2 regions of the Terrabacter sp. R4-6 genome follow, and region 2 is predicted to be linked to the other one. Evidence: predicted binding sites of a transcription regulator. Region 2 holds the regulator's gene; the other holds the start of a gene.

What was found. The regulator LexA, encoded in region 2, represses DNA repair genes until DNA is damaged. The targets are predictions, from matches to a motif close to TCGAACANNTGTTCGA.
Region 1: a site for LexA is predicted at 1,779-1,794, ahead of ACSSS0_RS00875 (HNH endonuclease signature motif containing protein). Genes of this name have one in related genera too.

The regions. Positions count from the first base shown of each region.
Region 1 is NZ_CP197224.1:185,593-192,692, forward strand. Features, by position in the region: gene ACSSS0_RS00875 (HNH endonuclease signature motif containing protein) at 67-1,776, opposite strand; gene ACSSS0_RS00880 (class I SAM-dependent RNA methyltransferase) at 1,879-3,150, opposite strand; gene ACSSS0_RS00885 (APC family permease) at 3,147-5,108, opposite strand; gene ACSSS0_RS00890 (potassium channel family protein) at 5,313-5,975, shown strand; gene ACSSS0_RS00895 (potassium channel family protein) at 6,000-6,686, shown strand; gene ACSSS0_RS00900 (DUF3159 domain-containing protein) at 6,710-7,100, opposite strand, start outside.
Region 2 is NZ_CP197224.1:4,113,720-4,120,819, reverse strand. Features, by position in the region: gene ACSSS0_RS19135 (sensor histidine kinase) at 1-406, shown strand, start outside; gene ACSSS0_RS19130 (hypothetical protein) at 303-998, opposite strand; gene ACSSS0_RS19125 (alpha/beta hydrolase) at 995-2,743, opposite strand; gene ACSSS0_RS19120 (hypothetical protein) at 2,794-3,093, opposite strand; gene ACSSS0_RS19115 (LysM peptidoglycan-binding domain-containing protein) at 3,412-3,825, opposite strand; gene lexA (transcriptional repressor LexA) at 4,054-4,779, shown strand; gene ACSSS0_RS19105 (hypothetical protein) at 4,887-5,822, shown strand; gene ACSSS0_RS19100 (phosphotransferase) at 5,826-6,869, opposite strand; gene ACSSS0_RS19095 (Sir2 family NAD-dependent protein deacetylase) at 6,853-7,100, opposite strand, start outside.

The DNA.
Region 1 (7,100 bases), 710 kb from region 2:
AGCCCACAGGTGCACGGGCCCTTGGCGTCGTGATCTCCGTGCTCGCCGATCGCTGACGGTCGCGACCTAGGCAGCGTCGAGTCTCACGTCAGCCGGACGGGTCACGTAGCAGCGCCCCGTGGGTGCGGTCCACGTGCACGTGCCGTCGGCGTCCATCGTCAACGTCCATCCGGCGTGGTGCTTGAAGCCGTGGTGGGTGCGGCACAAGCAGACGAGGTTGCACTCGGTGGTCGAGCCGTCGGGGAAGCGCACCACGTGGTCGAGGTCGCACCGGCGCGCAGCGACGCCGCACCCCGGGAAGCGACACGTCCGATCGCGGTCCCGAACACGTTGCGCCAGAGCGGCGTTGGGCCGGTAGGTAGCGGGATCGCGCGCCGCAGTGACACCGGTCAGCGCGTCGGCTCGGCTCACGCGCAGCACGACATCGGGGTCTGACAGCACCTTTGCCAGCACGGGTGCGAGCATCCAGCCGAACCGTGGATGTCGGACACCGAGCTTCGGTGGTCGCCATCGTTCGCCCGGGAGACGCTGGGGGCTCGCCGCGTCCTCGACCGCTCCTGTCACCTTGACGGGCACTGCTGCCTGGTGCGCGAGCCACGCCCCGGCGGCTGCCGGGTCGGCGTCGCATCCGGCACGCGGCGCACACCCGAGCCCGAAGAGCTCTGACCCGATCGCATGCTCCGGTGCGAGGCGCGGACCGGTGATGTGTGCCAGGTCGAACGCCCCGACATCGACGGATGACGACCGGCTCGGCCCATCTCCCGGACGTGGTCGGCGGGACGGGGCGCTGGGTCGCACGTCGGCCCCCGGGATGGCGGAGGGCACTGCCGCCGCCTCGTCCGGGCCACGGAGCGCGACGCCACGCCGGTCGTCCGACGCGGGACCGACGAAGGTGGGCACGACCAGCTCGACGGTGGTGGACACCTGGGCGCTGCCGAGGAGGAGATCGAGGAAGGCGTCAGCGCGAGCCTGGTCGATCGACCGGGCAGGGTCGGCGCGCACGTACTCGTGCGCCAGCTCGTCGACGGCACCCCACGCCTGCATCGAGTCCCGCGCCGGCAGCGAGGCCTTCCACCATGTCGTGCCGGGATCGAGACCCGGCTCCACCCGCACGAAGCGGTCACGGAGGGCGTGCTCCGATCGGCACTGAACCGAGGACGGATCGGTCGCCATGGCGGCACGCTCGCACTGCCGACGGAGCCGAGCCGGTGTCAGCGACTCCGCCCCGCCTCCCTCCATGACGACGGCCTCGAAGATCGGACGGGCATCGACCGCGACGAGGCCCGCCTGGTCCACCACGACGGCGGTCTGCCGCTGGCTGAGGTGCCCGTCCAGCGCGGCGGCGAGGGTGCGCGGGAGGTCCTCGACGAGGCAGAGCGCGTCGGCGACCCGCGACTCGGCGCCACGTGGGGTCGAGCGCAGGATGGGCGCGACGCTCGAGGCCACGATCTTCACCGACGACGGGCGGTACTCGGAACCGTCGGACCAGTCCCCGTCGAGGTCGGCGAGGTCGAGCTCCTGACGGCGGACGCAGGCGGCCAGCGCGAGATCCTGGACGGCGCCGAGGACGTTCATCGCGCGCTGTGTGACGGCGAGGACCGCCTCGGCGCCGGCCGTGTCGAGACTGCGCAACCGCTCCGGCACCACGCGACACACCACGGCTGCCTGCGCGACCGGCGGCAGCGCGTCGAAGACGTCAGGGGGGACCTGGGTGACGAAGGCGAGCACGCCCCCGGCAGCGACCTCGCTGCTCCCCACGGCACTCCTCGACTCCATGATCGAACACTAGTACGAGCCACCGACAGCGCGCCGCCCCCGGCCATGCGCCCGCACCCACGCCATGCCCCGCGCGCCGAGTGGGCTCTCGGCCACGTGTGCTCAGGCGCTGGCGGACCCGTCACGGGGCTCCAGCACAGCGATGCACTCGACGTGGTGCGTCATCGGGAAGGCGTCCCAGGCCTCGAGGGCGACGAGGTCGTAGCCGTGCGTCCCGGCGGCCTTGACGTCTCGGGCCAGGGCCGCGGGGTCGCACGCGACGTAGACGACGCGGCGCGGCCCCATCCGAGCGAGCAGCCCCATGACGTCCTTGCCGGCCCCCGTGCGGGGCGGGTCGAGCACCACGAGGTCGGCAGTCACGTCCTGGTCCACGAGCGACCGCAGCTCACGGTCGACGCGGGTGGCCCGCCACTCGACGTTCTCGAGGTGCTCGGTGTTGGACTCGCCGTTCTCGACCGCGCGACGGTTCCCCTCGACACCGAGGACGACACCGTCGGGCGCGACGAGCTCGCCGAGGCGCATCGTGAAGAGGCCCGACCCGGCGTAGAGGTCGAGGACGCGGTCCCCCGGCTCGGCGCCGAGCAGCGTCGACACACGGGACAGGAACGTCGTGGCCGCGCCCGGGTGCACCTGCCAGAAGCCCCTCGCGGAGACGACGTACTCGCCCTCCCAGTCGCCGTCGCGGGCCAGCTCGCCGACGAGCCCACCGCCGCTGCCGCCACCCTCCGGCGCGGGCAGCGGGACGAGCACCGGCTCGTCGGGGTGCACGGCGTCGATGACGTCGACCGACTCGAGGTCGGGCCACTCGGTGTCGAGCACGCCGGAGTCGATGACCCCTCGGGTGGCGATGAGGCAGTCCTCGACGGGCACGATGTGGCTCGACCGGTGACCGCGCAGACCCGCGCGCCCGGCACCGTCCACGGCGAACTCGACCCGGGTGCGCCAGCGCAGCCCTCCCTCGTCGCCCGGCACCGGCTGGACGACGACGTCGACGTCGAGTCCTGCCACCCGCGCGAACTGCTCACGCACGACGGCGCCCTTGAGCGCACGCTGCGTGTCCAGGGAGGCGTGCTGGAAGTCGCATCCACCGCAGAGCCCGGGGGCGGCATACGGGCACGGCGCGGGCACGCGACCGGGCGCGGCCTCGAGCACCTCCACGGCGTCGGCACGCACGAAGCTGTCACCGACGCGCCCCTCGGTGACGCGTGCGACGACGCGCTCGCCGGGCAGCGTGTGGCGGACGAAGATGACCTGTCCCTCGTGCCGGGCCACGCAGTGACCACCGTGGGCGACGGGCCCGACTTCGACGGTCCACTCCCGTCCCACGAGCGACTCACCCCCTGCGGCGCGCTCGCGGTTCTGGCGGCCGCTCACAGCGCTCCACCGCGCACGGACCCGCTGATCGGCGGCTCGTCGATCCAGTCGCGCTCGGCGCCCTCGGACGACTGGAGCTGCCACGGGACGCTGACGACCATGACACCGGGGGTGAAGAGCAGCCGGGCCTTGAGACGCAGCGCGCTCTGGTTGTGCAGCACCTGCTCCCACCACTTCCCGAGGACGTACTCGGGGAGGTAGACCGTGACGATGTCGCGCGGGTTGCCGCTGCGGATCGACCGGACGTAGTCGAGGATCGGCTTCGTGATCTGGCGGTACGGCGAGGACAGCACCTTGAGCGGTACCGGGATCTCGCGCTTGTCCCACTCGTCGAGCAGTGCCTGCGTCTCGTCGGGATCGACGTCGACCGTCACGGCCTCGAGGTAGGACGGCCGGCTCGCCCGGGCGTACGCCAGCGCCCGCATCGTCGGCTTGTGCACCTTGGAGATGCAGACGATGGCGTGCACGTGGCTCGGCAGCATGGGCCGCTCGACGTCCCAGTCGATGGCGAGCTCGTCACGCACGCGGTTGTAGTGCTTCTTGATCCCGAGCATGAGGGCGAAGAGGACGACCATCGCGAGGATGGCGTACTTCGCCCCGGCCTGGAACTTCGTCAGGAGGACGACGATGAGCACCGTCGCCGACATCGCCGCACCCACCGCGTTGATGATGCGCGACCGCTGCATGCGCGACCGTTCCTTGGCGTTGCGCTCGAGGCGCAGGTGGCGCGTCCAGTGCCGCACCATGCCGATCTGCGAGGTGGTGAAGGAGACGAACACCCCGACGATGTAGAGCTGGATCAGCGCGGTGACCTCGGCCTTGAACACGATGACGAGGACGATGGCCGCCCCGGCGAGGATGAGGATGCCGTTGCTGAAGGCGAGCCGGTCACCGCGGGTGTGCATCTGCCGGGGCAGGTAGCCGTCGCGGGCGAGGATCGAGCCGAGCACCGGGAAGCCGTTGAACGCCGTGTTGGCGGCGAGGACGAGGATCAGGCCGGTGACGATCGAGACGAAGACGACGCCGATCGGGAAGTCCGCGAACACCGACTCGGCGAGCTGGCCGATGGCCGTGTGCTGGATGTACGAGTCACCGACCGGCTGTCCGTCGCGCAGCAGCTGGGCGCCCGGGTCGTCGGCGATCTTGACGCCGGTCCACTGGCTCAGGGCGATGATCGAGCCGAGCATGACGACCGACAGGGTGCCCATCAGGAGCAGGGTCGTCGCGGCGTTCGTGCTCTTGGGCTTCTTGAAGGCCGGGACGCCGTTGCTGATGGCCTCGACGCCGGTCAGGGCCGCGCAGCCGGACGAGAACGCCCGCAGGAGCAGGAAGGCGGCAGCGAGTCCGGTGAGGCCCTGGCCCTCCTCGGGCTTGAGCGTCAGGCCTGCGCTCTCGGCCGGCGTCAGGTTGCCCGTGAAGTGCTGGATGAAGCCGTAGACGCCCATCCCGATGATGGCGAGCATGAAGGCGTAGACGGGCACGGCGAACGCCTTGCCCGACTCCCGGACGCCGCGCAGGTTCATGGCGGTGAGGAAGACGATGAGGGCCACCGCGACGATGACCTCGTGGCCGCGGACGAAACCGAGCACCGTGGCAGCGTTCTGCACGCCGGACGAGATCGACACCGCGACGGTCAGGACGTAGTCGACGAGCAGGGCGCTCGCGACGGTGAGGCCGGCCCGCGGACCGAGGTTGACGGTCGCGACCTCGTAGTCGCCGCCGCCCGAGGGGTAGGCGTGGACGTTCTGGCGGTACGACGCCACCACGACGACCATGACGAGGACGACCGCGATGGTGACCTGCCAGCTGTGCGTCGCGACGAACGTGCCGCCGGCGAGCCCGAGCATGAGCAGGATCTCGTCGGGCGCGTAGGCCACGGACGACAGGGCGTCGCTCGCGAAGATCGGCAGCGCGAGGCGCTTGGGCAGCAGGGTCTCCCCGAGCTTGTCGCTGCGCATCGCGCGACCGAGGAGGAGGCGCTTGAACAGCGAACCGGTACCGGGCACGACGCAACTGTATGACGGATCGTCCCCTCGCACTGACCCACTCCGGACGGCGCGGACACCGTCCCGAGAACGTATGCCGTCCTGCCCGTTTCGCTCGGCGTCCGGCCTGCGCGGCCTGCGGGGTGGGCGACGTCCCCACGGTGTAGCGTCGCGTCCGTGCACTTCGTCATCATGGGATGCGGCCGCGTCGGGTCGACCCTCGCCCGCACCCTGGGCCGCAACGGCCACGACGTCGCCATCATCGACGCGGACGCCTCCGCGTTCCGCCGGCTGGGCACCTCCTTCGAGGGCCAGACCGTCACGGGCATCGGGTTCGACCGCGACACCCTCATCGCCGCCGGCATCCGTGACGCCTACGCCTTCGCGGCCGTCAGCAGCGGCGACAACTCCAACATCCTCGCGGCCCGCGTGGCGCGCGAGACGTTCGGGGTCGAGCACGTCGCCGCCCGCATCTACGACCCGCAGCGCGCCATGGTCTACCAGCGCCTCGGCATCCCGACCGTCGCGACGGTGCGCTGGACGGCCGACCAGATGATCCAGCGGCTGCTGCCGCAGGGCGCCGTGCCCGAGCTGACCGACCCGAGCGGCAAGATCGTCATCGCCGAGGTCCCCCTCGCCGAGGGCTGGGTCGGCCGGCACCTCACCGATCTCGAGGAGCAGACCGGCGCCCGCGTCGCCTACGTCACCCGGCTCGGCGAGGGCACGCTCCCCCGGCCCGACATGGTCGTCCAGCAGGGCGACCTCGTGCACCTCACCGTCCCGCGCGACGACCTCGCTCGCGTCGAGCGGCTCTGCGACCAGGCCCCGGCCGCCCACTGACCCGGCACAGGAGAAGAAACCCCCATGCGCGTCGTCATCGCCGGAGCCGGAAGCGTCGGCCGCTCCATCGCCCGTGAGCTGCTCGGCAACGGGCACCAGGTCCTGCTCATCGACAAGGACGCCGACGACGTGCAGGCCTCACGGGTGCCCGAGGCGTCGTGGCTGCTCGCCGACGCGTGCGAGCTCGCCGCCCTCGAGGAGGCCCGGCTCGAGGAGTCGGACGTGTGCGTCGCCGCCACCGGTGACGACAAGGCCAACCTCGTGCTCTCACTCCTCGCCAAGACCGAGTTCGGGGTCCCGCGCACCGTCGCCCGCGTCAACAACCCGAAGAACGAGTGGATGTTCGACGAGTCGTGGGGCGTCGACGTCGCGGTGTCGACGCCACGGCTCATGACGGCGCTCATCGAGGAGGCCGTGAGCATCGGCGACCTCGTGCGCATCTTCGAGTTCCAGCAGGGCCGGGCCTCGATGGTCGAGATCACCCTCCCGGAGGGCAGCCCGTTCGCCGGGCGCCGCGTGGGCGACGTCGACTGGCCGACCGACACGGTGCTCGTCGCGATCATCCGCGAGGAGCGTCCGCTCGCTCCCACCCCCGACGACGCGATCGAGGCCGGCGACGAGCTGCTCTTCATCACGACGACGGAGCAGGAGGACCGCCTCCAGGATCTCGTCGCACCGGGCGAGCGGCACCACACCCACCTCGAGGACTGACCTCGACGTCGCCGGGCCGGGCGTCAGGGGACCCGCGAGGGGTCGATCGGCGTGCGCCCGCGGAGCAGGATGGCGCCCATCGCCGTGATGGCGAGCAGGTACGCCGGCCAGCCGAGCACCACCTTGGCCACGCCCAGAGCGGCGACCTGCTCGGCAAGGTAGAGCGGCACCATGATCGAGAGCCGGACGACGTTGAGGGCGATGAGGACCCACGCGAGCCGCGCCGCGACCGTGACGATGCCGGGGTGCCGCCGCCACCACGTGGGGTTCTCGGCGAACGCCTCGGGCTCGGCGACCCCGACGACGAAGCCGAAGAGCGGCCACCGCGTCAGGTTCGTCACGAGCAGCAGCACGAGCAGCCCGGCGTTCTGCAGCATGCCCGGCAGGAACGCGTCCTCCGCCCGACCCGACCGC
Region 2 (7,100 bases):
GGCCGGCGCCCTCCCGACGCTGCCCGCGGACGGGCAGCAGCTCTACTCGGTGCTGCTCAACCTCGTGTCCAACGCCGTGAAGTACGCCCGGCCCGGTGTCGCTCCCCTCGTCGAGATCTCGTCGACGCGGGTCGACGGTTCATGGCGTGTCTCGGTGCGTGACAACGGGATCGGCATCTCGGCTGCCGACCGTGACCGCGTCTTCGGTCTCTTCAACCGGGTCGAGACCTCCGTCGACGGCAGCGGCATCGGCCTGGCCACGGTCAAGCGCATCATCGAGGCCCACGGCGGGTCGATCGGGATCAGCTCGGTGGACGGCCCTGGGACCGACGTGTGGTTCGAGCTCCCGGCGGAGCTGCCGGGCCGGGACGGTCAGGACCAGCCGGACGGCACCCGCGCGGACTGACCGGACGGCGCGCCCGGGTGAGCACGACGAGCGCGACGACGGCGGCCAAGGGGGCCCGCACGTCCATGAGGAGCACGTGCAGGACCGTGGCGACGTAGGCCCAGACCGCGGATCCGTCGTCGAGGGCCTCGCCCACGGCGAACGCCCCCGAGCGTGCGGCGTCGTCGAGCAGTACGGCCCCCGCGTGGGCCGCGGCGCCACCGATGGACGCGAGACCCGCCCACCGCAGTCGCGTCAGCACCGACCTCGTCGTCCGGGCCGCCCCCGTCCCGCCCGACGCCAGGAGCGGACCGGCTGTGCCGCCGCCGGCGGCCGCTCCAGAGTCGACCCGTGGCCGCAACCCCGGCCGGGACAGTGCGACGGCGAGGACGACCCCGAAGCCGACGACGCCCAGCAGTGCGCGGGGCGAGAGCGCGTACAGGGCCCCGTCTCCGGCAGCGGTCCCGCCGTCGATGACCCAGCCCACCGCGACGTAGGGCAGCGTCTGGAGCGCGACGAGCCACCCGCACGCCCAGAGGACGAGGCGATCTCGGCGGATCGCGACAGCCAGCGCCTCGAGGTCGCGGGTCGGGCCGTCGGCGACGGTCCTCACGGGACGAGCCTCGGCCAGCGCATCGGGTCGGTCCCCAGACTCGGGCCGGTCGTCGTGCACGCTCGTTCGTCGGCGCCCTGGAGCACCCGCAGGTCGGGACGACCCGCCGCGACGGCGACGAGGTTGCGCGCACTGTCGGTGCCGGCCCGGAGGTAGTCGGAGTGGCCTCCCGACGTGCGGCCCGTGTCGACGAAGTCGGATCGCGAGTGGAGCCAGTGGTTGCACCCCGTCCCGGACAGCTTCAGGGCGAAGGTCGAGAGCCGGGTCGCGCCGGAGACGTCAGCCGCCGACGTGCCGTGCACCAGCCAGCCGTAGCTGAAGACGTCGTCTCCCACCGCGCCGAGGACGTTGAGGGACCCGGGCTTGAGAGCCGTGCGGGCGACGTCGCTGAACGGCAGACCCGGCACACCGAAGACCGCGACGTCGTCGACAGCGCTCGTGCGCAGCGCGGCGTAGCCGGCCAGGGTCCCGCCGTAGGAGTGGGCCCAGAACGTCTGGTGGGCCGGTCGTTCCCGAGCCGCCTCGACGCCGGTGACGAAGTCGGACAAGGCACCGGCGTTGTCGCGGGCGAGCTTGGCGCTGAGGACGTTCCGGTCGACGGAGGTGACGATCTCGTGGACCTGCGGCGCGTCGTAGCCCATCCACGTCACGACCGCGACGTCCTCGCCGCGCGCCACCTCGCGGGCCTCCGAGCGCATCCGCACGAAGGTCTCGTCGTAACGACGCAGGTCGGCGCCGACCATGGTCGAGAGCCCACCGACGAAGGTGACGACGTGCTCGGCCCGGTCGACGTCGCCGACCGCGACGACCGCCTTGACGTCGGGCCCGGTCGCGTCGACGAGGAGCAGGCGCCGCTGTCCGCCGTCGCGCCGTGACAGCACGTCGCGCACCGCCTGCAGGGCCGCGACGTGCTCGGCCGAGCGGGTGCGCTCGGCGGCATTGCTCACGGACGCCCGAGCCTGCGCCTCACGAGCACGGGCCCGGGCTGCCTGCTCCGCTCGGGCCAGCAGGGTGAGGTTGGCCTCGTGGCGAGCGGCGGCGGGCACCCCGTCGCGGGGACCCACCCACTCCGGACGATCGCGGACGACGCGGCGCCGCTCCTCGTCGGTCAGGGACCGCCACCAGGCGGCGGAGGCGAACACCTCGCCGCCGGGTCCACCGGCCGCCGACTGCTCCGCCGGTGGGGGTGGCAGCGGCGCCGGGAGCACATGGGCAGCGGTCCCCGGCGGCGCGGTAGAGCCACGAGCCGCGGTCAGCAGTGCCCGCCACAGCTCGTCGTCGGTCTCGAACGCCGATCGTCGGGCCTGCGTCAGGCAGGCGTGCACCTCCACCCTCAGCAGCTCGTCGAGCCGGGCCCGGTGCGCCTCGCCCGCAGGGTCTCCGAGCGAGGCGCGCACCGGCAGGAAGAGGCGACCCTCACCGTCGACCCAGGCACCCTCGTCGGCGGCCCGCCGGTCGGCGCGACCGACGAGGTCGAGCGCGGACTGGAGGCGTGACGCGGCGTGCCCGACGGCGTGACCCGTCGCGGCGATGCTCCCCGCGAGCCTCCCGAGCCCGGCGACGACGAGACCGTAGCGGTCGACTGCTGCCGACGAGGCGGCACCGGACCACCGGGGAGCAGCCGAGCGACGCCAGAGCACGAGCTCGGCCAGACCGAGCACCCGGCACCGGCGCTCCTCGAGACGCCGACTCAGCTCGACCAGGGACTGCGGCCGGCAGGCGCGCAGGTCACCGACCGTCATCATCAGCGACGCGCTCGAACCGGTCCCGCCCGGGCTCCCCGGGCTCCCCGGGCTCATCGGGCGCCACCGGGCGACCGCACGGCCAGACGCGCCGCCTGCTCGACCGCGTCATAGGTGTCGGCCGCGGCGGCGAGGCAGCGACCCAGCTCGCGCAGCTCCCAGCGCATCCCGGCCAGCCGCGCCTCCCAGGCCGCCGCCACCTGACCGAGGCCCGAGGCGACACGACCCCCGGGCACCGCCGCGCCCAACGGCCGCAGCTCGGCGGCGATCTCCAGCCGTTGCACCCGCGCCAGCACCTCACCGATCGAGGTGGCGTCGTCGCGCAGCGCGTCGGTGTCCACGTCGTAGCGCATCCCCTGCTCCCTTCCCGAGGCAGCAACGCTAGGCCGGGCCCGGGACGGCGGGAGCCCGTCATCCACGGGACCGCGGTCGAGCCCGGTCGCGCGGGCGACCTTGCGCCACAAGGACGGCGCCACGGCCAGGGGTGGGGACAGCAGGACGCCGCACCCCCGGTCAGGGGTGCGGCGTCCGGGGCAGGAACGGCGGGGTCGAAGCGCCGCTACCGCCAGCCGCTGAAGGTGGAGCCAACGCGGCGGATCAGGAGGGCCGGGACCGGCGCAGCCGAGCACACGGCATACGACACGGGACGGGCCCTGGACGGGCTGGACGGGTCAGCGACCCGGGACGACGAGCTGCTGGCCGCTGTGGATCGCTGTGGTGCTGAGGGCGTTGGCGATCTGGAGCTCGACGACGCCCTCGGCCGTGGTCAGCTCGGGAAGCTCGCGGGCGGCGATGCCCGACAGGGTCTGGCCGGACTGGACCGTGATCGTGCGTGGCTCGCCCGTGGCCGACGCGAGCTGGCCCGCCAGGCCGACACCGAGGACGGAGACGACGCCCGCGACGAGGAGCGTGACGACGAGGCGGCCGAAACGCGTCAGGCGCATCGGCGGCCTCGCGGCACGGGCCGCACGCGCGGCCTCGGGCCCGGTGGGGACGAGGACGAGGCGAGGCCGGCCGGTCGACTGCGACCGCGCGGGCTCCTCGGTGTGCGGCTGACGAACGGCCTCGAGGACGATGGCGCTCATGGTGACCTCCCCTTGCTCCTGAACTGGCGAACACATGTTCGATAGAACGTCTGTACGAGTTGTAGCACGGATGTTCGACGAAGTCGAGACACGCATCGAACAGGTGTTTGGCAACTGTGTTCGAACTGCGTAGTCTTTCCTCACACCACAGACCTCACCAGCCACCACTGACACTGGCCCCACACCCAGCGTCACGACGCGGTCTGACGAGCCGACGAAGGGGACACCATGGGCGTGACCGAGCTTCCCGATCGCGAGACCGGCGACGGTCTCACCGTCCGCCAGCGGCGGGTGCTCGAGGTCATCCGCAACTCCGTCGACCGGCGCGGCTACCCGCCGAGCATGCGCGAGATCGGCGACGCCGTCGGCCTCGCCAGCCCCTCGAGCGTCTCGCACCAGCTCAACGCCCTCGTCGCCAAGGGCTACCTGCGCCGCGACCCGAACCGGCCGCGGGCCCTCGAGGTCGTCTCGCCCGACGCGAAGGCCGAGGAGCTCGGCTACCGCGGGGGCGACGCCACCGCGCCGCGTCCGCGCGGCGACCACTACGACACGGAGACCGACTCGGGCGATGCCCGCCCCGAGGCGTCGTACGTGCCGGTGCTCGGCCAGATCGCGGCCGGTGTGCCGATCACGGCCGAGGAGGTCGTCGAGGACGTCTTCCCGCTGCCCAAGCAGCTCGTCGGCGAGGGCGACCTCTTCCTCCTCAAGGTCAACGGCGACTCGATGGTCGAGGCCGCGATCTGCGACGGTGACTGGGTCGTCGTGCGCCAGCAGCAGCACGCCGAGAACGGCGACGTCGTGGCCGCGATGCTCGACAACGAGGCCACGGTCAAGACGTTCAAGCGCACCGACGGGCACGTGTGGCTCATGCCGCACAACCCCGACTTCTCGCCCATCGACGGCGACCACGCGACGATCCTCGGCAAGGTGACGGCGGTCCTGCGCCGGCTCTGACAGCGCCCGCTCCCCCACCGACGACGATGCCGTCGGCGCCCTCCGCGCCGACGGCATCGTCGCGTCCCGGGAGGCGTATCGGGTGAGGCGGCGACAGACTCTGACCCGTGAGCCCTGCGAAGGAGACCGCCATGGCACCTGGCCGCACCCGCGACGTCGTCCTCACCTACCGCTACCTGCGCGGCGCGATGATCGCGCTGCTGCTCATGCTGCTGCTCTCGGTCGGCTACCAGTGGTGGTGGGAGACCGACCACTCGTGCTGGCTCGGCTCGATCAGCGCGTACTACTACACGCCGGCGCGGACCGTCTTCGTCGGCTCGCTCTGCGCGCTCGGGGCCAGCCTCATCGCCTACAAGGGCCACTCGCCCGAGGAGGACGTGCTGCTCAACTTCTCGGGCTTCATGGCCTTCGTTGTCGCCATGGTGCCGACGGTGCCGGACGGACGGTGCGGGCCGAACGCGTACACCCAGACCCCGGCCGAGATCGCCGCGGCCGTGCGCAACAACATCTGGTCGCTCGTCATCGTCGCCGTGCTCGCGGCCCTGGTGGCCGCCTGGCTCAAGCGGGGCGCGATGACGCGCGACCCGTCCGAGCGGCCCACGGTGCGCTCGGTGGTCGTCTCCGTCGTGTGCGGTGCGGTCCTGCTCGGTGAGCTGACCCTCTTCCTCGTGCTGCGCGACCGCTTCATCGCGCTGAGCCACGGCGTCGCCGCGGGCACCATGGTGGCCGGGGTCATCGCCGTGATGGTCCTCAGCGCGCTGAGGGCCGAGGAGCGGCACCGGGGCGCAGCCGGGGCCGCGGGGGCGAGCGGGACCGCCTACAAGCGCATCTACATCGCCATCGCGGTCGCCCTGGCCGTCGCCCTCGGGGTGACGGTGCTGACGGCCCTGACGGTGAGCGGCTTCGACCACCTCGTCCTCATCGCCGAGGTCATCATCATCGTGCTCTTCGCGGCGTACTGGGGCGTGCAGACCAAGGAGCTCTGGGACTTGCGCGAGGCCGACGGCGCCGAAGCGCGGTCGGCCCGGTCGGTGGCCGAGTAGCCCTCAGGACAAAGGCGGTTCGTCGCCCAGGGCACCGAGCCACCAGGTGCCTGCATCGCCGTGCTCGACGGCCTCGGCCGGCGTCAGCGTCGCGGTGACCCGTAGCCACGACTCGGCCCGGCCGAGCCGACCGAGCCGCAGCGCGGACGGCAGCGCCGCCCGCAGCTCACCGGCCGGGACGACGTCGCCCCAGACCTCGAGCGCGGCGTCCCCCACCCGCCGCAGCCGGGGATCGTCGGGGGTGGTCTCGAAGCGGTGGAGCAGCACGTTGAGCGGGACGAAGAGCGCCGAGAGCGGGTGCGCGAGCAGGGCGTCGCCGAAGTCGAAGAAGCGCATCCCGTCCGCCGTCGCGAAGACGTTGCTGGCGTGGAGGTCGTTGTGCACGAGGCTCTCGGGCAGGCCGAGTGCCTGGACGTCCTCGGCCCACGCCGTGACCGCGGGGAGCAGGGCGCGCAATCGGTGCGCGACGTCGCCGGACATGCGGCGCGGGTCGTCCGTGGGCAGCCCCGTCAGGGACGCGACCCGCGCCTCGACGTACGCCGCCGCCTCGGCCGGGCACAAGCTCGTGACGCCCGCAGCGACGAGGTCTGACCCGTGGCCGACGAGGTCACGTTGGAGGCGCATCGCCTCTGCGGCGACTCGGCACCAGGCATCGACGTCATCGTCGTCGACCGTCTCGGCGAGGACGGGACCCTGGTCGGGGACGAGGTGCAGAGCCCGCTCGAGGTCGACCGCGACGACCGGGACGACCCGGCGGGGCGAGAGCCGGTCGAGCACGACGAGCAGCGCCGCCTCGAACGACTGGTGGTCGCAGTTCTGCTTGGCCCAGTAGGTGGCGCCGTTCGACGCGACCGCGCGCCACACCGTCGACCACGGACGCTGGTGCACCGCCTCGAGCGACACGAGGTCGGCGCCGAGACCGCCCAGGACCCCACCGACCCAGTCGCGCAGCTCGCCCTCGAACGCGGCCGAGGTCCAGCGGACGGACGGCCCGGGCCCGGACTCCGGGAGGGCGGCATACCAAGGAAGCTCAGTGCCCGAGAGCATCACGCAGCTCCGTCAGGGTCGTGCCGAGAGGCGCGTGGAGGCGCAGGGTGGCCTCGGCGTCGCCGCGCGTCGCCGAGCGGGTGACGATCGCGACGGGCACGTCGCGCTGGTGCGCGCGACGGACGAAGCGGTAGCCGCTCATGACCGACAGCGACGACCCGAGGACGAGGACGGCGCCGGCACCCTCGACGAGCGAGAAGCAGTGCTCCACCACCGCCTTGGGCACCGACT